DNA from 2 places in the Sporosarcina sp. 179-K 3D1 HS genome. Region 1 is predicted to be linked to the other one. Evidence: a T-box and tRNA genes for the amino acid it is inferred to sense, from the RefSeq annotation. Region 1 holds a T-box; the other holds one or more tRNA genes.
The links. A T-box is a leader RNA that pairs with one kind of tRNA and senses whether it is charged. The one in region 1 lies ahead of AB1K83_RS07115 (valine--tRNA ligase), so its partner is inferred to be a tRNA-Val.

Region 1 (10,822 bases):
GCGAATCCATAGGTCTCTTCATTCGACCAGCCCGGCATGATGAAGACGAATTCCTCTCCACCGTATCGACCCACGGTGCAACCTTCGGGGGCCGCAGTCGCCAGCAAGGTCGCCAGCCCACAAAGAATATCATTGCCGCCCTGATGCCCGTACGTGTCATTCACCTTCTTGAAATGGTCGATATCGAGCATGATGACGGAGAGATCTGTAAGGCTCCCCTCATTCACTTTCTTCATTTCCCGCTCAAGTTCCTCTTCCAGAAATCGATAATTGTATAATTTCGTCAAGGCACACCGCTCGCTAATAAGTTTTGCATCGTTCATATAGCGTGCTTTTTCGATCGATACGGTGAAATAGGAACAGAGTAAATCAAGTATTTTCAGTTGGTTGTCGTTAAAGGCCCGCTTCTTCTTGGCTGCCAATAGCAACACAGCTTCCGTTTCTTGGTTGCGGTTGATCGGCACTCCGACCATGCTTTGCATGTCTTGTGCTGCCCGATTAATCGTAAAATAATTCCATTCATCCCGGTTTTGATAAATAACGGGCTTATTTTTCTGCCACACCTTTCCAGCTATGCCCTGTCCCCTCGCCAATGGGGCAAAGTTCACATCGACATACTGATTGCGATCGAAGTACCGTGCAATTTTCAGCCAATTCTTGTGATTGTCGAACAGCATGGCATACTCTGTTTTAAAGAGGTTAGCAGCTTTTTTGACGAAATGGTCCATGATTTCATTTTCATCCAATAGATTCGATAGCTCACGTCCAATAGCTCCCGATTTTCTCAAGTAGAAATTGCTTTTTTCGTTGTCCGTGTATAGCCGAACAACAATCATGATAAGAAAAAAGGGAATACCGAGAAGCAGAAACGCACCCATACCAATAGTTTGAATTAAAAAATATAAAGAAAGGGCAAGCGGAATGATGACAAAAAACCTGGAAAGAATCAGTGCATTTTCCAACATTGTAAAAGACAATGGATCGCGCTTCAGAAGACCGCATGCACTCAAAATACCGTCATGTACGGCGGCGTGTGTCAATTGGTAAACAAAAACGGCAAATGCGGTCGGCCAAAATGCCTCGGAACCGATTTGGCCTCCAGCAATATGGTAAGCGCCAGCAGCAGTGATAGATAAGATAAATACGACTGACGAATTAAAGAAAAAGTGATACCATAACGAACGTTCGCTTTTATCCGTAATGAGGAACGCGGTTACTGCCAATTGCATAATCATCATTTCTACGAAAATGCCGTACAACAAAAAGGCAGGAATCGTCAGCCATAGTACTAGAAAAACAGGTCTTCCCCTGTGATTTTTCGTGGAGTAAATGCTAAGGAACCCAAGTGCGGTAAATAGGAAGACGGCTAACCAATTCGGGTCGACGGGTGGTTGATTCTTAAATAGATAAATAGAACCTGCAGGAACTAGCAGTAGCCATATGAAAAAACTGCGTACAACGGACATTTCCCTATTTTCCATCGACAACCCACCCCTCTTTTGATTTTTCCGAATATAGGCAATAATGAATGTAAGATGATACTATCATAACCTCTATCTATCGACTATAGATTTTGACTTATTTTCCTCTTATTTGATTATAAAGACCCATTAAAAGGTAAAGTGAACCTGTGACTATTTTCTTTCTTCCGTTTTCGTGTTGTAGTAGTATATGCTTACCAACTTCATTTATCACTCGTTTATTCGGATGTTTACATTGTTCCATCATCGTCTCGGGGGTTTCTGCTTGCGGATGCGGAAAGGTCAGGAAAGAAAATGATGCCGCGACAGGCATTAGTTCATCGAGCGTCCTTCGTACATCTTTTCCTTTCAACATGCCGATAATAAAATCCACTTTCTCTCCAGGAAACGTCTCCCGGATCGTCTCGGCGAGCGCTTTGGCGGCAGCTGGATTGTGTGTGCCATCAACAAAGATATTCGGCGCCACTTCCTCGAACCGGTTTTTCAGCCCGGTCTCTGCTATGGCACGGCTCACTTTGTCTTCTACAAGTGGGACGCCGGCAGTCAATAACGACTGGATGCCGACCGCTGCGTTAATTGCTTGGTGAGGTCCTTTCATCTTCCGGCCCGATAATTGAAAAATATCAGTACCATGGAAGCGCTCCACCTCTTCGACTTCCATGGAGAAATCCGTTCCGTAGACTAAAAGCCGGCTTGCCGACTTTCGGGCTATATCTGCAACTACCTTCATCGCTTCAATCGGCAAAGGGCCCGTGACAACTGGTTTATCCGGTTTGATGATACCCGCTTTTTGGACTGCGATTTCTTCAATCGTATCCCCTAAGATGGCTGTATGGTCCAACGCAATGGATGTAATGACCGAAACGAGTGGCTCAACGACATTGGTACTGTCCAAAGTTCCTCCCATGCCTGTTTCCAATAGGACAAAGTCGGGGTTTACGCGACCGAAAGTAACGAACGCGGCTGCGGTGAGCAGTTCGAAATCGGTCAGCATTCCGCTCAGCCCGGCTTCGTTCATGGATTGGAACGATTGATTCAGCTCCTCTTCAGACACCGGCTCTCCATTTAGCCGGATTTGATCATGGATATCGACAATCGCTGGTGATGAAAATACACCGGTCGTAAAGCCATGCTCCCGCAAAATCGCTTCCATGAACGCAATTGTCGAGCCTTTGCCGTTCGTTCCCGCAACATGGATCACTTGCAATTTCTTATGCGGGTCATCGACTTTTCGCAAGGCGGCCCGAATACTTTCCAACCCGGGTTTCACCATGTTTTCGCTTGCTATGTTCCAACGCTTTTTATACTCATCTAATTTAGGAATCATTCGAAACCCTCCATATGGTAAAATCAATAGTGTAGACACTTTACAAGTATAGCATGGTCGGGGGACTGCCAAATGAGTACATGCTGGGTAATCTATAACGGGAGCCTGACGAACGATAAATTCAGCGATCAGGCAGAGTTGCTGCGTGAAGCGGCGGAACGGGCTGGCATATTCGCTGTCGCGAAAAAAAATTATGAAGTGATGATGGACTTGCAGAATGGCCTCACGGATCTTCCTGATTTTATAGTTTTTCTTGATAAGGATATTTTACTTGCCTCGTTTCTGAAAAATATGGGGATTCCTGTCTTCAATGATCCGGATGTCATCGAAACTTGCGACAATAAGGCGAAACAATATTTACAGCTGGCGAAGTATGGCTTGCCGATGCCGAAAACAATTATTGCGCCAAAAGTCTATCCCACCTTCTCTATCCGGGAATCGGGCTATTATGAAAAGGTGCTAAACGAAATTGGTTTGCCGATGGTCATTAAAGAAGGCCATGGATCTTTTGGAATGAAAGTCTATTTGGTTGAAACGGAAGAACAGTTTTTTGAATGGACGGATGCTTTGCGGGGCGTCGACTATGTGTTCCAAGAATTCGTCGCTTCGAGCAGGGGGCGGGATATCCGGGTGAATATCGTAGGGGATGAAATTGTCGCGTCCATGGCACGCAAATCTGAAACTGATTTCCGCGCTAATATTACGAATGGAGGCAGTGCCACAAAAGTGGACCTAACGCCGGCGCAACAAGAGATCGCAATGCAGGCGGCGAAAGCGGTGGGTGCCGAATTTGCAGGCGTCGACCTTCTGTATGGGGAAAATGAAGAGCCCCTCGTCTGTGAAGTGAACGCCGCCGCCCATATTCGCAATATTTACAATGTAACGGGCATCAATGTTGCAGATGCCATGATTGCCTATATATTGAGGAAACTGCAATGAGAGGTTTAATAGCCTACTCTTCAATGGATGCAGAACGAAACCGGGCATTTATCGAGGATTTAATGAATGAAGCAGAAAGTGCCGGAATCTGTCTGGATTTGTGGACGCGTGACGACTTGCCGGAAGAACCGATTGACTTTATCCTGTCCCGAAGGCGGAACTCTGACCAATCTGCCCGATGGGAAGCGGAAGGGATCCGGGTTTTCAATCGGTCTGAAGTGAATCGGATTGCAAACGATAAATTCAAGACATTCGAATTGGCGACCTTGCTCGGGATACCCGCCGTACCGACGAGGAAAATCCGTTTCAGCGACGATGTCACATCCTATCCATCTGTCTTGAAAACAGTCGATGGGCATGGCGGGAACGAGGTCTTCCTCTGCCACTCTCCAAATGATGCCGAAGCCTTTTTCCGTCAGTTCGGGGAGTGCCTTATTATCGTGCAACCTTATGTCGAATCCAATGCACAAGATGTCCGGGTGTTCATGCTTGGCAATGAAGTGCTCGGTGCTGTCTTGCGAAAAGGAAATGATTCATTCAAATCCAACTTTACGCTCGGCGGATCCGTTACCAAATACGAATTGAACGATTTACAAGTAAATGAGGTACAAACCATTACACAAGCCTTGAAAAGTGATTATATCGGCATCGACTTTCTTTTATTGCCGGACGGCCGTTGGTTGTTGAATGAAATCGAAGATCCCGTCGGGGCACGGTCCTTGTACGAAACACATGATTTTTCCGTCGCCGAAAGGTTGATGGATTATCTAAAGCGGGAACTTACCAATTAAGGAGGAAATTGAATGTTAGAGAAACTTGGAATCGAGACGGTGCGGATTGACTTGCCATTCCGCCTGAATCACGTCAATTGTTTTATGGCGGAAGGAGAGACCGGCTGGACGGTCATCGATGCCGGCTTGAACAATACATACACCCAAAATGTATGGAAAGAGCGGATCGGTAATAAGAAAGTATCCGACCTATTCATCACCCATTATCATCCCGACCATTTCGGCCATGCGGGCCAGTTGCAGCAATGGACCGGAGCGCGCGTTTCCATGAGTGAAATAGACGCCCGCTCCGCCCTCACTGTCTGGGAAGAATCTTATGTCGAGAATCTGTACGGGCATTATAAAACGTCAGGCATTCCCGAGCATATGGCACGGGAAATGGTCGGAAACACCGGTGAGTTTACATCGCTCGTCACACCGTACCCGACCATTGGCCATTATTTCAAGGAAGGTGAAAAGCTGCCCATTGGACGGTATGAATATGAAATCATTCATGCACCTGGACATTCGGACGGCATGGTTTGCTTTTACAATGCGGAAGAAAGTGTCCTAATCTCCGCCGATCACATTTTACCGAAAATCACACCGAATATTTCCTATTGGTTTCATGGGGATGATAACCCGTTGCAATCCTATTTGGCTTCTTTGGAAAGCATCAAGCGACTGGATATCGATTTCGTCATCCCTTCCCACGGCAAACCATTTCACGGAGCCAATGGACGGATCGATGAGATCATCCGGCACCACGAAGACCGCTTGGAAGATACATTGCGTTCAATTACCGACGCTACGACGGTCTACGAGGCTTGCGGTCGCTTGTTCAAGATGCAATTGACGGTCCATGAAACACGCTTCGCCATCGGGGAAACAATTGCCCATCTGGAGTATTTGCGTCGTGCCGGAGAGTGCGATCGCAAGTTCGAAGAAGGACAATGGATTTATTATCAGAAATGAAAAAAGCCATTTCACCAGGCTGAGTGCCCAGTGGAATGGCTCTTTATTTTAAGATAATGTCGGTGCTGCCGCCAACATTTGATCGCGTTTGGCATAAAACTCTTTCAGGAAGTTCTGTTCATATGCAAAGCCGGCACGCATTAGGATCGGCTCGCAGTAGGAGGCTGCCGCGAAATGGAGACCGACTGGTAATTCATTTGCCCCGAAACCGAGCGGAATCGATAAAGCTGGTTGTCCCGTCATATTGAATACGGATGGATAACGGATCATCGCGCTAAATATATCTTCCGCCTGCTCATGGATCGTCACTTCTTCCACTTCGATTTTCTGCGAGGATGTCGGTGTTACTGGGGATACGATGACGTCCACTTTCGTGAACAACTCTTCGAATTGCTCCTGCACTTCTTCTTTGCGTTTTAACGCCTGCATGTACTGCAAAGCGGAAATATCTCGGCTCGATTTCAAGACGGCCCCGACATCCGCTCCAAAACGAGACTCTGGCTTATCAATATAAGCATCATGGACATAGCCCGCCTCTGACACGGCAAGTACCGTCAATAGGCCGAGATCGTCGTTCGTGAATGGAATATCTACTTCCACCAACACCGCGCCCAAAGATTTGAGCTGTTCCAACGATTTTTCATAGAGTGCAGCAGTTTCTTCATCCATCTGCTCATTCAAGTAATTATTCGGTACGCCGACTCGTAAGCCGCGGATATCTTCATTGAGGAAACCCGCATAGTCTTCCCCTGTCAGTGCTTCCATCATAACGGCAAGGTCGTCCATATTTTTCACGAGTGGCCCGACATGATCCAGCGTCCAAGAAATATTTTTCACTCCTGAGGAAGCGATCAGGTCATGCGTCGCCTTTAATCCGACTACGCCGCATGCTGCCGCTGGGATACGAATGGAGCCGCCCGTATCCGTGCCAATGGACGCAACTCCCAAAGAGGCGGCAACCGCGGCACCGGAGCCTCCACTTGAACCGCCCGGTGTGTATTCTGGATTCCATGGGTTTTTAGCCGGTCCGTAGAAAGGGTTGTTGGACGTAATGCCAAATGCAAACTCATGCATATTTGTCTTTCCGAGATTGACCGCCCCTTCGCTTTGAAGGATTTCCACAGCGCCCGCGTTTACATCCGGAACGAACGATTCATCGATGTGCGAACCGCTCGTCGTGCGCAAACCGTCAGTATATAAATTATCTTTATACGAAATTGGAATCCCTTCCAGGAATCCGATTTGTTCGCCTAGTGCATATTTTTTCTCCGACAGTTCCGCCTGCCGCAGCGCTTGTTCTTCATTAATAGTAATAAAAGCGTTCAGGTCCTTGAATTGATGAATACGATCCAGCATCTGCTTCGTCACTTCTACTGGCGAGATCTCTTTGTTCTCATACCTTTTTTTCAATTCACGAATAGTCCCATAATTAATCAATTCAACATCCCCTCTTTCTTTCATAATGTTCAGCAAACTGTAAGCCCTCTCATTCTACCATAGACTGTGAGAAATAGCTTGTTTTCTAAATAAACGAAAAACATCCCATCCCTATAAAGGGACAGGATGTTTTCATTAGATTTCTTTCAATTCCTGCATACGGCGCTCAACGGCAGCGTATTTTTCTAGATAGTCCTTTTCTTTCGCGCGTTCTTCCGCGACGACTTTTTCAGGCGCTTTGGACATGAAACGTTCATTGGACAATTTGCCTTGGACCCGTTTCACTTCACTGTCCCATTTCGCCAGTTCTTTCGTCAGACGGGCGAGCTCTTCCTCAATATCGAGCAAGCCTTCCAGCGGCAGGAACAATTCGGCTCCAGTGACAACGGCAGACATCGATTTCCCTGGAGCGGTAATGTCTTTTCCGATTGTTAGTGTTTCCGGGTTACAGAACCGTTCGATAAATTTCTCGTTCGTTTCCAACACGGCAACGGTCGCGTCGTCTTTGGCGGAAATATAAAGCGGCACTTTCTTGCTTAACGGTGTATTCACTTCCGAACGGATATTCCGGACGGAGCGAATGATGTCCATGAGCAGCTTCATATCGGCTGCGCGTGTTTTGTCGGACAATGCGGGATCCACAACCGGCCAAGCGGCCACTGTAATGGATTCGCCTTCATGCGGCAAGTTCTGCCAAATTTCTTCGGTAATGAAAGGCATGAACGGATGTAGAAGACGCATCGTTTGGTCGAGTACATGTGCCAGAACGGAACGGGTCATTTTCTTCGCCGCTTCGTCTTCCCCGTACAATGGGAGTTTGGCCATTTCGATATACCAGTCACAGAAATCATCCCAAATGAAATTATATAAAGCACGGCCCACTTCACCAAACTCGTATTTATCGGCCAATTTGGTTACCTGCTCGATCGTTTCATTGAGACGTGTCAAAATCCAAGCATCCGCCACGGATTTTTTACCAGACAAGTCGATTTCCTCATATGTCATGCCATCCATATTCATGAGGGCGAAACGGGAAGCGTTCCAAATCTTGTTCGCGAAATTCCAGACAGCTTCCACTTTTTCATTGGAATATCGAAGGTCCTGACCTGGTGAAGACCCAGTTGATAGGAAATAACGGAGCGCATCCGCACCATACTGGTCAATGACATCCATCGGATCTACCCCGTTGCCAAGCGATTTGGACATTTTCCGGCCATCTTCTGCACGGACGAGGCCGTGAATCAAGACGTCGTCAAACGGACGCTTTCCGGTAAATTCAAGGCCTTGGAAAATCATCCGGGACACCCAGAAGAAAATGATATCATACCCTGTAACAAGGGCATCGGTTGGATAGTACCGCTTGAATTCTTCATTGTCAACATCCGGCCAGCCCATCGTGGAGAACGGCCAAAGTGCAGAGGAGAACCAAGTGTCGAGGACATCATTATCCTGCGTCCAGTTTTCGCTATCCGTAGGTGCTTCGTGGCCGACATACACTTCGCCTGTTTCATTATGGTACCACGCCGGGATGCGGTGGCCCCACCAAAGCTGACGGGAAATACACCAATCATGGATGTTCTCCATCCAGTTCAAATAGGTCTTTTCAAAACGTTCCGGAACGAAGTGGACTTTCTCTTCGCCTTGCTGCAATTTGACCGCTTCATCGGCAAGCGGCTGCATTTTGACGAACCATTGCGTCGATAGATAAGGCTCAACTACAGCACCGCTTCGCTCCGAATGGCCGACCGAGTGCAAGTGATCTTCGATTTCAAATAAAACACCCATATCCTGCAAATCTTTCACAATTTGCTTCCGGCATTCAAAACGATCCATACTTTCGTACTTGCCAGCCAATTTATTCATCGTGCCATCCTCGTTCATGACAAGCACTCGAGGAAGATTGTGGCGATTGCCGATCTCGAAGTCGTTCGGATCATGGGCAGGCGTGATTTTCACGGCGCCGCTTCCGAATTCCATATCAACATAATCATCCGCTACAATCGGAATGTCCCGGCCGACGATCGGCAATTTTACCATCTTACCGATAAGGTGCTTATAGCGCTCATCTTCCGGATGGACCGCAACCGCGGTATCTCCAAGCATCGTTTCCGGACGGGTTGTCGCAATTTCGATGCTGCCCGTGCCGTCAGCCAGAGGATAGCGCATATGATAGAAGGCACCCTGCACATCTTTATGGATGACCTCGATATCGGACAGTGCCGTTTTCGTGGCGGGATCCCAGTTGATAATGTATTCGCCGCGGTAAATATACCCTTTTTCATACAACTTGACGAACACTTCGCGGACCGCACGGGAAAGACCTTCGTCCAACGTGAAACGCTCCCGGGAATAGTCGAGGCCGAGGCCAAGTTTAGCCCATTGCTCACGGATATGGCTTGCATATTCCTCTTTCCATCTCCATGTCTCTTCCAAGAATTTTTCACGGCCGAGATCGTAGCGCGTTTTCCCTTCTGCACGTAATTTCTCTTCCACTCTCGCTTGCGTCGCAATGCCCGCGTGGTCCATTCCAGGCAACCAGAGCGCATCGTATCCTTGCATTCGCTTCATCCGGATCAGGATGTCTTGCAATGTTGTGTCCCACGCATGTCCGAGGTGAAGTTTCCCGGTGACATTCGGAGGAGGAATGACAATCGTATACGGTTCCTTTCCACTATCCGGCTGCGCCTCAAAAAATTTACCTTGGAGCCACCATTCATAGCGACCTGCTTCAATCGCTTGGGGATCATATTTCGTTGGCATCGTTAATTCATCATTTGCCATTTGTTATTCCTCCTTTGATTTTTTGGAAATAAAAAAACTCCATTCGTCTTCAAAAGGACGAAGGAGTTATTTCGCGGTACCACCTTTAATTCGTGTACTAAAAAAGTACACCTCAATCTCGGATAACGGCTTCAAACCGGCTTCCGCTACTGGAATAATCCTATCACGGAAACTGCTCGCGGGTGACATTCGGCAATTGATTTACAGGCCCTCTCACCATTGGTGCCCTCTCTTTGCTAAACCATGTTGCGTACTCTCCCGTTCATCGCAATGATATGCAGTTACAATCATTGTACGGAAACGGGCGCGGAACGTCAAGTATGGAATCAATTTCGCTGAATAAAGATGAAAGGATGGTGTGATGCGAAAAGGATATAACCCGTACTTATTGCCCTCTTGGCTTCGGAAGACAAGGTTTTATTGCAAAGGGATCATTATTCCACTCTGTGCATTCCAACTGATCCGGCTATTGATTGTTCCGACGACTGGAGACTTTCTTCTGTTGGTCGGTCTATGCGGCTTAGCTTTCCTTTTTTACAAAAATATCATTTAATCGGAAGAGGGTCGTAGAGTATTCATCCTTCAATCCGGCAATGAATGACAGGGCTTCATTGGACTCCTGATAAGAAGCACTGTCATTCATTGATTCCGTTAAAGAGGTTGCAGCCTCCTTGTGAGAACCAGGCTTTTCAAGAGATTCTTCCGACATGGCAATCGGAGATGTGACAGGCTCCTCCTCCGTCATCTGGACAGCTTCCGCTGTTGCATGATGCAAGGAAGAAGATTCGATTGCCTCAGCGAGAGCTTGATTGTATTCACATTCGACCTCCCAAACGATACCGATCGAGCCTTGTCCGTCCCATTCGCTTCGCTCATGAGAAGCTGTCACATGAATCGGGCTCTTGGCTTCAGGCGGGAGATCAATATGAAGTGGGACCGCATACTCAAAATAGCCTTTATTCCCATCCAGCTCGACATCCTCTACAAGAACCGCTGCATCCAGCCCTTCCGCTTCTTGGATTGGCTCCTCCTCTGTAAATCTGATTTTCGCGGCGATATGGTAAATCCCCGACAGACGGACCCCCTGTTCCGATCTCTCTTCCATAAATCCT
Region 2 (10,822 bases), on a different contig from region 1:
CCAAAGGCATCGCTGGGTAGCTATGTGTGGACGGGATAAATGCTGAAAGCATCTAAGCATGAAGCCCCCCTCAAGATGAGATTTCCCATTACATTTGTAAGTAAGATCCCTCAAAGAAGATGAGGTGGATAGGTCCGGGGTGGAAGTGCGGCGACGCATGGAGCTGACGGATACTAATCGATCGAGGACTTAACCTCAAACAAAAAGGTTGCATGGCTTGTGGTAAGCAGACAATGTTGGTTTTATCCGGTTTTGAGCGAACAAAATGAATTAATTTTGAAAAACGCTTGAAATACTCATTAGACTATGGTATAATAAGTCTTGTCTTGTGGAAAATAGTCCAGTGTCGATGGCGAAGAGGTCACACCCGTTCCCATACCGAACACGGAAGTTAAGCTCTTCAGCGCCGATGGTAGTCGGGGGATTCCCCCTGTGAGAGTAGGACGTCGCTGGGCTGTCATTTCCAAATGACTACTGAGTATTAGTAATGTTATTATTCCGCAGTAGCTCAGTGGTAGAGCAATCGGCTGTTAACCGATCGGTCGTAGGTTCGAATCCTACCTGCGGAGCCAATTGGAGAGCTGTCCGAGTGGCCGAAGGAGCACGATTGGAAATCGTGTATACGCTAACCGCGTATCAAGGGTTCAAATCCCTTGCTCTCCGCCAGTTATTTTACTTATTGAATATGGCCCCTTGGTCAAGCGGTTAAGACACCGCCCTTTCACGGCGGTAACACGGGTTCGAATCCCGTAGGGGTCACCATTTATTTAAACTAGCAGTAATGCGAAGCTTATCGCAATTTTAACCCGGAGGATTAGCTCAGCTGGGAGAGCACCTGCCTTACAAGCAGGGGGTCGGCGGTTCGAGCCCGTCATCCTCCACCATTTCTTTAATAGTATTGTCGCGGGGTGGAGCAAATCGCATAACAACGAATGCGATTAACGCCGACAGCGAAGCGTAAGGCGTCCAGTATGCCGAATGCGTAGAAGTACTTTTGTCTTATGAATAATATTATCGCGGGGTGGAGCAGTGGTAGCTCGTCGGGCTCATAACCCGAAGGTCGCAGGTTCAAATCCTGCCCCCGCAACCAAACGGTCCCGTGGTGTAGCGGTTAACATGCCTGCCTGTCACGCAGGAGATCGCCGGTTCGATCCCGGTCGGGACCGCCATTTATTTTCATTACATAGATTTGAAAAGGAAAGATAACACCGATTCAAATCCAATAATTACAATGTGGCTCAGTAGCTCAGTCGGTAGAGCAAAGGACTGAAAATCCTTGTGTCGGCGGTTCGATTCCGTCCTGAGCCACCATATATTTTCACCGTGCCGGTGTAGCTCAATTGGTAGAGCAACTGACTTGTAATCAGTAGGTTGAGGGTTCAAGTCCTTTCGCCGGCACCATCTTTCTGGTGGGGTAGCGAAGTGGCTAAACGCGGCGGACTGTAAATCCGCTCCCTCCGGGTTCGGCGGTTCGAATCCGTCCCCCACCACCATTATACAGGGGCATAGTTTAACGGTAGAATAGAGGTCTCCAAAACCTTTGGTGTGGGTTCGATTCCTACTGCCCCTGCCAATATTCTAGCTATTTCTAGCCTACTTGATGGCGGTTGTGGCGAAGTGGTTAACGCATCGGATTGTGGTTCCGACATTCGAGGGTTCGATTCCCTTCAGCCGCCCCATTCATGTTGCGAGATAATTATACTATAGTGGCGATTGTGGCGAAGTGGTTAACGCATCGGATTGTGGTTCCGACATTCGAGGGTTCGATTCCCTTCAGTCGCCCCATTATTTTTTGGGGTATAGCCAAGCGGTAAGGCAACGGACTTTGACTCCGTCATTCGTTGGTTCGAATCCAGCTACCCCAGTAGTTGCGGAAGTAGTTCAGTGGTAGAATACGACCTTGCCAAGGTCGGGGTCGCGGGTTCGAATCCCGTCTTCCGCTCCACTTTTTCTACGGCGGCATAGCCAAGCGGTAAGGCACGGGTCTGCAACACCCTTACCACCGGTTCGATTCCGGTTGCCGCCTCCAGTTTTGCTTCGTAACTTAATATTATGCCCGAGTGGTGGAATGGCAGACACGTCGCACTCAAAATGCGATGCCGCGAGGCGTGCCGGTTCAAGTCCGGCCTCGGGTATCCACGAAAAAAGGTACAACTTCGGTTGTATCTTTTTTTATTGGTTCAACTGGCAGCTCGAAAGCTCGTCAATCCCTGCAAGCGCCCATAACTTTGCGTGAGCGCTCATAACTTCGCACAGGCGCTTATAACTTCCCGTGGGCGCTCATAACTTCGGAAACTTCCTTCATCTGCTCTTAACCCCCTTTCCCCTTACAGCCATGTTACATGGCCATAAACAGTGTTTAATTCCATCCACTTATCCTCTCTTCATAAAAAGATTAAAATCTTGTAAGATTTGGTTACCTGAAACGTCTACTATATAAAGGGAGGGGAGAAAATGTGATACCACATTCGATTGAGGACTGGTTTTATAAATATGAAAAAGATGTAACCAGTTTTTTGATTTACTATACTGGGACGCTGGATGTGGAGGATCTTGTCCAAGACACCTTTCTGATTGCCTTGAAGAGCATATCTGCCTTTAAAGGAGAGTCCCATCCGAAGACATGGTTAATTACCATTGCGCGCAATCAGGTACTTGATACGTATCGTAGACGAAAGCTTTGGTCGCGCCTGACCCATTTGCTTCATTTGAAAGAGGAGCCCTCGGATGAAGTGGCGGCTTGGCTGGTCCGCAATCAAGAAGCGGATGCACTGTATCAGGCTATCCGGCAGCTTTCTCGAAAGAATCGGGAAGTGGTCATTCTCCGGGGAATTTTAGAAATGTCCTCCAAAGAGGTGTCTGCCATCGTGAATCTTACGGAAAATGCAGTAAATGTCATGTTTCATCGTGCGTTGAAGAAATTAAGACAATTACTGGAAGAGGAGGAGTCGGCCCATGGAAAAAACGAACGAATTACATGAGCAACTAAACAGCCTTCCCACTTATTCGCTGCCGGATAAAAAAAAGGAAGCCATTTTGCAGAATTTAGCCGAACCGCAAAAGAAACAACAACAAAACATGCGAGTAACTCGTCTTTTCCCGTCCATTACGCTTATGGTGGTCCTATTCGTCCTTTTCTTGTTTCTGAATGAAAGTCGGACTCACTGGAATGTAGGGCAGAACCAAATGGCAGACCGAGGAGAGTTATTTTCAGCCTCGCCTTATCAGGAGTTGATCGGCGTGGAAGGGAAAATTGGAATATTAGGTCCGCGCCATTTTGTAGCCGAGGATCCGAGGAGAGTCGCTAAGTTGATGTTATTTTTCTGGGGCACGCCTCAGGAAATGGTCTCTCAACCATATAAGGTGGAAGCGATCCATGCCAATGGAGAAGAGATCACTTTATCCGAGGGGGTCCTCAGCAGTCCGTTATACGAAGAAGATGCTCATGTGTTAACGAAGTTCACTCCATTTCCCATTGAAGGAGAATGGCAATTGTCTTTCTATATTGGCGAGAAGGTATTTGAAGAGTTTACAATCGAAGTACTGCCGCCCTTTCCTAAAACGGAATCGTATACATTACTGAATTCTCCCAAAGAAATAAATCCAGGGGAAGAAACAGAATTGTATATCGAAAAATATGGCAATGGGAAACGAGAAATCACGGTTGAGTTGAGGACATCCTCGGGTAAATTAGTTTCCACTCAAACGTTTCAGCGGGATGCAGACGCACTCCATGCCCCGACTTCGAAGAAATTGCTTATCTATCAAGGAGTCATGAACTTTCCAAAAAAGGGGAAGTGGATTCTCGTGATTGACGGAGAGAAAACGAAACCGTTTAAAAATTGAAGACGCCCCTTCCGCGATGGGTAGGGGCGTCCTCCATAGGGTGGGACCGATACGAAGTTAAGTGGCAGGAAACGGTTGCGTTGCCTGTAGTCGGTTATCGGGAAGTGGTCACAATGTAAAGGGTAACAGATGATTGGTTGGTCTCCATTAAATTGGACTATAGATCCCGTACCCTATGCCTTGAAAAGGACTCTCACCTTTTCAAGGCTCAAAAATAGTCGGTGTTGTCAAATTCCAGTTCAATCGCGTAGTTTTTCGCATTTATGCGGTTCGATACTTGATGGGCATCTTTTTCCGCTTGCAATGCTTTCAGACGATATGCTTCCGGGTCGAACAGAGCGACACGATAGAAGGTCGTGTTTTCACCATAGCCGAACTGGATTGCTTCCTTTTCGGAAGAAGCCAGTTCCTTATAAAAGTTGGCTTTTGCTCGAAGTTGGGTTGCCAGTTCGATCGCCTCGACAATCGCAAGCTGTTGGCCATCGAATTCAATTGTATGGTCGATATTGGCACGGTACATGAGGCGATCGAGCACTCGGCTATCGGTACGCACTTTTTCCAGCTCCGCTTCTACAACTGGCAAGGTACGTGGCCCTGTTTCAGGTGTCTTCCCTTTCTCCACCGTTGTGAAAGCAACGCGCCTCATTTCCGCTTCCAACTCATGAATCTTCTTTTTTATTATGCTCTTTAATTTGACGGCTTCTGCCAAAGTAATTTTACTCACTGGATTTCCCCCTATACACCTTCATTTGTCAATTGTAACGGATGGAGCGTCGGAATGTATAACATACGACTGGGAGTCACCACCGCTGATGCTGGTGAACATATTAGCGCAGGAGGTGGTCAGTTCAAGTGCCTCTTCTGCATCCATTGAAGGACGAATGAAGAACACTTGAAGGGCAGCGGTTGTTTCTTGGGTCACGGATGTCCGGATTGAATCGACAAACGGGCTTCCGAACGGACTATAATCATCTTTCAGCAATACAATCCCGGATAAGGAGTTGAAGCGGCCATTCAACCCTTCATAACCCTCATCTTCCGCTCCAACCGTGGCATGGATATTTCCGACTGTCTTATCAAAGTCGTAGATGCCTACCGGAATTTCATATTGCAGGGAGAAGAAGTTATTCAAATCGACTGCGCTGTGGAACGGCTGGATATAATTCTGTTTCTTGATCCGCCGCATCAGTGCTTCGACAGAGGGACGATACCGGTTCGGATCCGCCCCGAAGGTTTTCCAGACGTTGCGCCACTCTTGGATTCCCGAATACTCGGAAAACGCTTTGTCCTCTAATTCAAAGAAAAGCTGCTCTTGAAAAAGTTGTAATCTACCTTTTAGCATTTGAGGCGATTCTGCCACCGTAATTTTGGTATAATAATTAATGCCCAATTTCAAATCGGGCATGTCGGTCAGTAATTTTTGATCCAATTTAATTATCAATGACATCACCCTTTACCTAGTTTACCAATAATCTTAGCATAAAGGAGGCGATTTAGGGTGAACGCTGTTCAACTGCAACAAGCAATCCGGACTTACGCGGCTTCCATCGGCATTGACAAAATCGGTTTTACGACCGCAGCCCCGTTCCGGGAATTAAAAAACCGGTTGAAACGGCAACAGGAATTAGGCTATCAGTCGGGATTCGAGGAAAAAGACTTGGACAAGCGGACGGAACCGGCGTTGCTCCTAGATGAGGCGGAGAGCATCATATCCATTGCCATCGCGTATCCTTCCAAAATGCAGGATTCACCGAGAGGGAAAAAAGGGGAGCGACGGGGGCTCTTTTGCCGTGCGTCTTGGGGGATGGATTACCATACAGTACTCCGGGAGAAACTTCAGCTTTTGGAGCAATTTATAAAGGAATATGTGCCTGCAGCCCAGTTGCGTTCCATGGTCGATACGGGCGAACTCGTCGATCGGGCGGTGGCAGAACGCGCGGGTATCGGCTGGTCCGGGAAAAATTGCTCCATTATTACGCCGGAATTCGGTTCCTATGTGTATCTAGGAGAAATGATTACGAACATCCCATTTGAGCCTGACACGCCGATGGAAGAGGAGTGCGGCGACTGCACCCTTTGCCTGGATGCCTGCCCTACAGGAGCCTTAATACAAGGGGGCCAATTGAATGCGCAACGCTGTATCGCATTTTTGACGCAAACGAAAACACCGATTCCCGAGGAATTCCGGCGAGAAATCGGCAACCGTTTGTACGGATGTGATACATGCCAAACTGTCTGCCCGAAGAATAAACGGAAATACAACCTGCATCAACCAGCTTTTCAACCCGATCCGGAACTGGCAAAGCCATTGCTGCAACCGTTGCTGAAACTATCGAACCGGGAATTCAAGGAGCGCTTCGGCCATGTCTCCGGCTCATGGCGCGGGAAAAACCCGATTCAGCGGAATGCTATCATCGCTTTGGCGCACTTTAAAGAAGAAGCGGCTGTACCGGATTTGATCGGCATCTTACTAGAGGATCCGCGCCCTGTCATCCGAGGAACAGCCGCATGGGCGCTCGGAGAAATCGGTTCGGCGATGGGCTATGGCGCAATAGAAAAAGCATTACAAACAGAAGAAGATGAGTCTGTCCGAAAGGAATTGGAGGCAGCCATTGAGACCTTAGAGGAAGTGTAGAGATGACTATCCATGTTGCATTATTTGAACCACTGATTCCGGCTAATACAGGGAACATTGCCCGTACTTGCGCGGGAACGGGGGCGAAACTCCATTTGATCAAACCGCTCGGCTTTTCGACAGACGACAAAATGCTGAAACGGGCGGGGCTTGATTATTGGGAATTTGTCGATATCACCTATCATGATGGGATTGATGAATTATTTGCATCTTTCCCGGATGCCGAGTTTTACTTCATTACGAAGTTTGGAATGGAACCTTATAGCTCTTTCAATTTTTCGGATGAATCCAAGGACATTTTCTTCGTTTTCGGAAAGGAGACGACCGGACTCCCCGATGAGATCATCGAGAGCCGCCCGGAGCAATGTTTGCGAATTCCGATGAATGGGAATATCCGCTCGTTGAATTTATCAAACACAGCTTCCATTCTGATTTACGAGGCGTTACGGCAGCGAGGTTTTCCGGAATTGACATAAAAAAACGGGACAGCCTAATGGCTCGTCCCGTTTTCTGCAATCATTATTTTTTAACTTTGCCCGGCTTGTCTTCATACCCGCCAGTGAAAATAGCTGACAGGAATGAGAAGCAAACGGCTATGATTAGAATAAGTGTCATTGTGTGTGCCTCCCGTTAAGTCAATTGTTCTGTAAGTATTATACCCCAAATTATATGGAATTGGTATAGCGGGGCGATAAATTTGTGACAAAGAGGGGAAGATATGAAACTTTTGACGTTTTGATGCGTAGAAAAGATAATGCAATTGATTGTGGAGGGACTGCATATGAACTATTCAACTGGCTTGAAATGGATTACAGGTATTGCGGAGGCATTCTTGGCCATCCCAATTATCGGAGGCGCGATTGTTATCGGGACAGGCTATAATGCTTTGTTTATCATGTTTATTCTGCATGCGATTACACTGTTGCTGTCCATTCGTGAGGGACAGGGGAAAGCTGCTTCGATTTTAGGATTATTCACCAGTGTCGCTAGCGTCATCCCGGTGATTGGCTGGTTTTTGCATTTGATCACAGCAGGGGCTTTATTCGTTTCCGCTATCATGTCAACCCGTAATCGTATTTGATAGGAATATTAAAACTGCCCTTCCGCAATAGAAAGCGGAAGGGCAGTTTTTCAATGTGGCAAAAAGAGCAATTGATAGGTGAACAGGACAGCGAAAATATACAGTAGGAGCGGAACTTGCTTGCCCCTACCTTTAACCACCTTCAGTAAAGGATAAGTGATGAAGCCAAGGGCGATCCCTGTCGCGATGCTGGACGTCAACGGCATGGTTAAAATGACAAGAAATGCCGGAAACGCTTCATCGAATGAATCCCAATCGATTTGCTTCACTGCCCCGATCATCAAACTTCCGACGATAATGAGTGCCGGCGCCGTGATGGCTGAAACGCCGGAGAGCGCCGAGACGACCGGGCTGAAAAAGGCTGCTCCGATAAAGAGAACTGCTACGGTTAGCGTTGTAAGCCCCGTACGCCCTCCGACAGCGACGCCGGAAGAAGACTCTATATAAGCGGACGTCGGACTTGTTCCAAACATGGAACCGACAGTAGCGGCAACGGAATCGGCCAATAGCGCATGGCGTGCCCGTGGGAGCGATTTCCCTTTCATGAGCCCGGCTTGTTTGGCAACGCCGATCATCGTACCCGTCGTATCAAATAAGGTAACAATCAAAAAAGCGAATACGACACCGTACAGTCCGTGCGAAACGACATCCCCGGCCGCTTGGACCGGATTCCAGACCAAGAGGCCTTCAGGCAAGTGAGGGAGCTTCCAAGGCGCGCCCTCGAAATGGAGTTGTTTCGTAGCAAAAGCCACGATGCCGGTAGCGATCATCCCGATGAAAATGGATCCGTAGACGTTCAACGTCATGAGAATGATGGTGACGAGCAATCCGAAAAGTGTCAGTAACACGGGAGGCGATGTCAAGTCACCGAGCCTCACCAAAGTGGCCTCATGCGGAGCGACAAGTCCGGACAATCGCAGTCCTAAGAATGCGATGAATAACCCGATTCCTGCAGTGATGCCATGCTTCAAATTTTCCGGTATGGATTCAATCAGCTTCTCACGGAACGGAGTCATGGATAGGATAATGAATAACAAACCCGCTATAAATACAGCGGAAAAAGCAGTCAAGTAATCAAGTTGGCCATCCGATGCAATGACAACTGATGTAAAATATGCGTTCAATCCCATACCAGGTGCAATGGCGATCGGATAATTGGCGAATAAGGCCATCCATAATGTCCCGATGACAGTGGCAATGATGGTAGCCAGAAAAACTTGATCGAAAGGCACTCCGGCATCCGCCAAAATGATCGGGTTGACAATGACGATATACACCATCGTTAAAAAAGTCGTCATTCCCGCCAGAATCTCTGTTTTGGCATTCGTACCGGCTTTATTTAAATGAAACAAAAGGGTATCCTCCTTAAACACGAACTTTATTGAACACATTTTAAATAATATTCGTTTTTAATGAGAAATGCAATCATTACTTTCATATAATTTTATAGTAAAAATATATAAGACTTTCGAATTGGGTTATTTTTCATAAGGAGTATAAATTGTGGTATGATGAAAAAAAGCCAACAGGGGGAATGGGAATTGTTTAGAAGCAGAAAGAATGTCGGCCAAGACGAAAGTTTAAAGCAAGAACTTGAGCAACTTAAGATGGCTTATTCCGAGAGAGAAGCAGAAGATCTAGGACGTCTGACTGAAATTAAGAATGAATTGGCTGCTGCAGTCGACCAACATGAGAAAGTGAATGCCCAGCACAACATTTTAGAACAGGCAGTGGGGCAAATAGAGAAGAAATTTACGAATGTTGGAGAATTAAGTGAACAATCATCTGAAAAATCGCTAGAGTTGAACGACCGTGGAAATTCCCTCAAGGAGAAATCCTATGTAATGGTTGCCGAAGCTACGGAAGGGACGAAAGAAGTCCATGCGACAGCAGATGTGATCAAAGAATTGGGGAATCAGATACAAGCATCCGAGACGAATATGGAAAATCTTAGCGAGCGCTCAGTTGAAATCCAATCAATTGTCGGAGTGATTGAAGACATTGCGGCCCAGACCAACCTGTTGGCCTTGAACGCATCCATCGAAGCAGCCCGGGCAGGGGAATATGGAAAAGGGTTTGCGGTCGTCGCCCAAGAAGTGAGGAAACTTGCGGAAAGCACATCCGATAGTACTGCCAACATCCAAACATTGACAACATCCTTGCGCAACGAAATTGAACAAGCTTTGGAGGCTACCCGGAAAAGTGCAGAACTTGTGGAAAAAGGAGTCGCCGTCAGTTTGGCAACAGCCTCCAAAATTGAGACAATCCTCAGCACGATTGAAGAAAGTCAAGGGGATATCGGCTCCATTCAGGAAATGATCGAAGACCAAAAACAGCTCTCCGAAAAAGTGAAACAGGAACTCCTGGGAGCCAATGAATTATTTGCACAGGCGCATGAATTGATCATGCAGCATATTGAGGACGCAAAAGAAGTGGATGAGCGTTTGGAAAGCGGCATCCGCCAATTGAAACGTTGAATACTTAACGAAAAAGCATGGGCTCCCATCAATTGGGGCCCATGCTTTTTCTGTTGTGTTCACAACTACTCATATTCAGTCCAACTCCACCGTCGTTAATTCGCCGGTAAAAGGATGGACAAAAGATAGCTTCGTTGCCGTGAGTCGATAATTCCCATCCGGCGTTTCACTACCGTCATACAATGTGTCCCCTTTGACCGGATGCCCGATATGGGACAGATGGACACGGATTTGATGGGTTCTTCCCGTTTCCAGTTCCGCTTCGACGAAAGTGGAATCGGCGGTGCGCCGAATGACACGGAAATGGGTCGTGGCGGATTGGCCGGACGGGGACACCCGGCGCTTCGATGGATGATGGCGATCCCGTCCGATCGGGTAATGGATGGATCCTCTCGGCCTTCTCATCTCACCATCTACCTCTGCTACATACATACGTGTGATCTGGCCTTGCTCCAGCAAGCGATCAAACAGCGCCTTGGCGATCGGATGCTTGGCAACGAGAATGAGCCCAGACGTCCCTTTGTCGAGCCGATGAACATGCTCTGCGTAATCGCCTCCTTGCTCACGAACATAAGCGATCACTTGATTCATGAAAGTGCCCTTCTCCCCGGGCGTTGCCGGGTGGGTTGCGATGCCTGCGGGCTTTACGGCAGCGAGGATGTGTTCATCTTCATAGATGACGTCCAAATGGTCCGCATGGTCTGACTCATATGTGGACGGCGCATGGGGAAACTCGAACGTCAGCCGGGTTCCGGTCGGCAGAGGGGAGCGCCAATCAAGCGG

Region 2: it has a tRNA-Val gene. The T-box ahead of AB1K83_RS07115 (valine--tRNA ligase) is inferred to sense a tRNA for this amino acid. The anticodon was not compared.

What each region holds. Positions count from the first base shown of each region.
Region 1 covers NZ_JBFEGI010000003.1:387,045-397,866, forward strand. Annotated here, with positions in the region: gene AB1K83_RS07085 (sensor domain-containing diguanylate cyclase) at 1-1,481, opposite strand, end outside; gene AB1K83_RS07090 (bifunctional folylpolyglutamate synthase/dihydrofolate synthase) at 1,579-2,808, opposite strand; gene AB1K83_RS07095 (ATP-grasp domain-containing protein) at 2,881-3,747, shown strand; gene AB1K83_RS07100 (ATP-grasp domain-containing protein) at 3,744-4,538, shown strand; gene AB1K83_RS07105 (MBL fold metallo-hydrolase) at 4,551-5,492, shown strand; gene AB1K83_RS07110 (amidase) at 5,541-6,965, opposite strand; gene AB1K83_RS07115 (valine--tRNA ligase) at 7,065-9,710, opposite strand; T-box leader at 9,761-9,985, opposite strand; gene AB1K83_RS07120 (hypothetical protein) at 10,231-10,822, opposite strand, start outside.
Region 2 covers NZ_JBFEGI010000016.1:52,098-62,919, reverse strand. Annotated here, with positions in the region: partial or broken rRNA gene AB1K83_RS16725 (23S ribosomal RNA) at 1-197, shown strand, start outside; rRNA gene rrf (5S ribosomal RNA) at 340-455, shown strand; tRNA gene AB1K83_RS16715 (tRNA-Asn) at 498-572, shown strand; tRNA gene AB1K83_RS16710 (tRNA-Ser) at 576-666, shown strand; tRNA gene AB1K83_RS16705 (tRNA-Glu) at 688-762, shown strand; tRNA gene AB1K83_RS16700 (tRNA-Val) at 809-884, shown strand; tRNA gene AB1K83_RS16695 (tRNA-Met) at 1,016-1,090, shown strand; tRNA gene AB1K83_RS16690 (tRNA-Asp) at 1,094-1,169, shown strand; tRNA gene AB1K83_RS16685 (tRNA-Phe) at 1,236-1,311, shown strand; tRNA gene AB1K83_RS16680 (tRNA-Thr) at 1,326-1,401, shown strand; tRNA gene AB1K83_RS16675 (tRNA-Tyr) at 1,409-1,493, shown strand; tRNA gene AB1K83_RS16670 (tRNA-Trp) at 1,500-1,573, shown strand; tRNA gene AB1K83_RS16665 (tRNA-His) at 1,604-1,679, shown strand; tRNA gene AB1K83_RS16660 (tRNA-His) at 1,710-1,785, shown strand; tRNA gene AB1K83_RS16655 (tRNA-Gln) at 1,794-1,865, shown strand; tRNA gene AB1K83_RS16650 (tRNA-Gly) at 1,871-1,945, shown strand; tRNA gene AB1K83_RS16645 (tRNA-Cys) at 1,956-2,029, shown strand; tRNA gene AB1K83_RS16640 (tRNA-Leu) at 2,055-2,135, shown strand; gene AB1K83_RS16635 (RNA polymerase sigma factor) at 2,457-2,981, shown strand; gene AB1K83_RS16630 (hypothetical protein) at 2,956-3,846, shown strand; gene AB1K83_RS16625 (hypothetical protein) at 4,055-4,570, opposite strand; gene AB1K83_RS16620 (B3/4 domain-containing protein) at 4,592-5,287, opposite strand; gene queG (tRNA epoxyqueuosine(34) reductase QueG) at 5,345-6,481, shown strand; gene trmL (tRNA (uridine(34)/cytosine(34)/5-carboxymethylaminomethyluridine(34)-2'-O)-methyltransferase TrmL) at 6,484-6,957, shown strand; gene AB1K83_RS16605 (hypothetical protein) at 7,263-7,562, shown strand; gene AB1K83_RS16600 (NCS2 family permease) at 7,613-8,914, opposite strand; gene AB1K83_RS16595 (methyl-accepting chemotaxis protein) at 9,104-10,039, shown strand; gene AB1K83_RS16590 (RluA family pseudouridine synthase) at 10,115-10,822, opposite strand, start outside.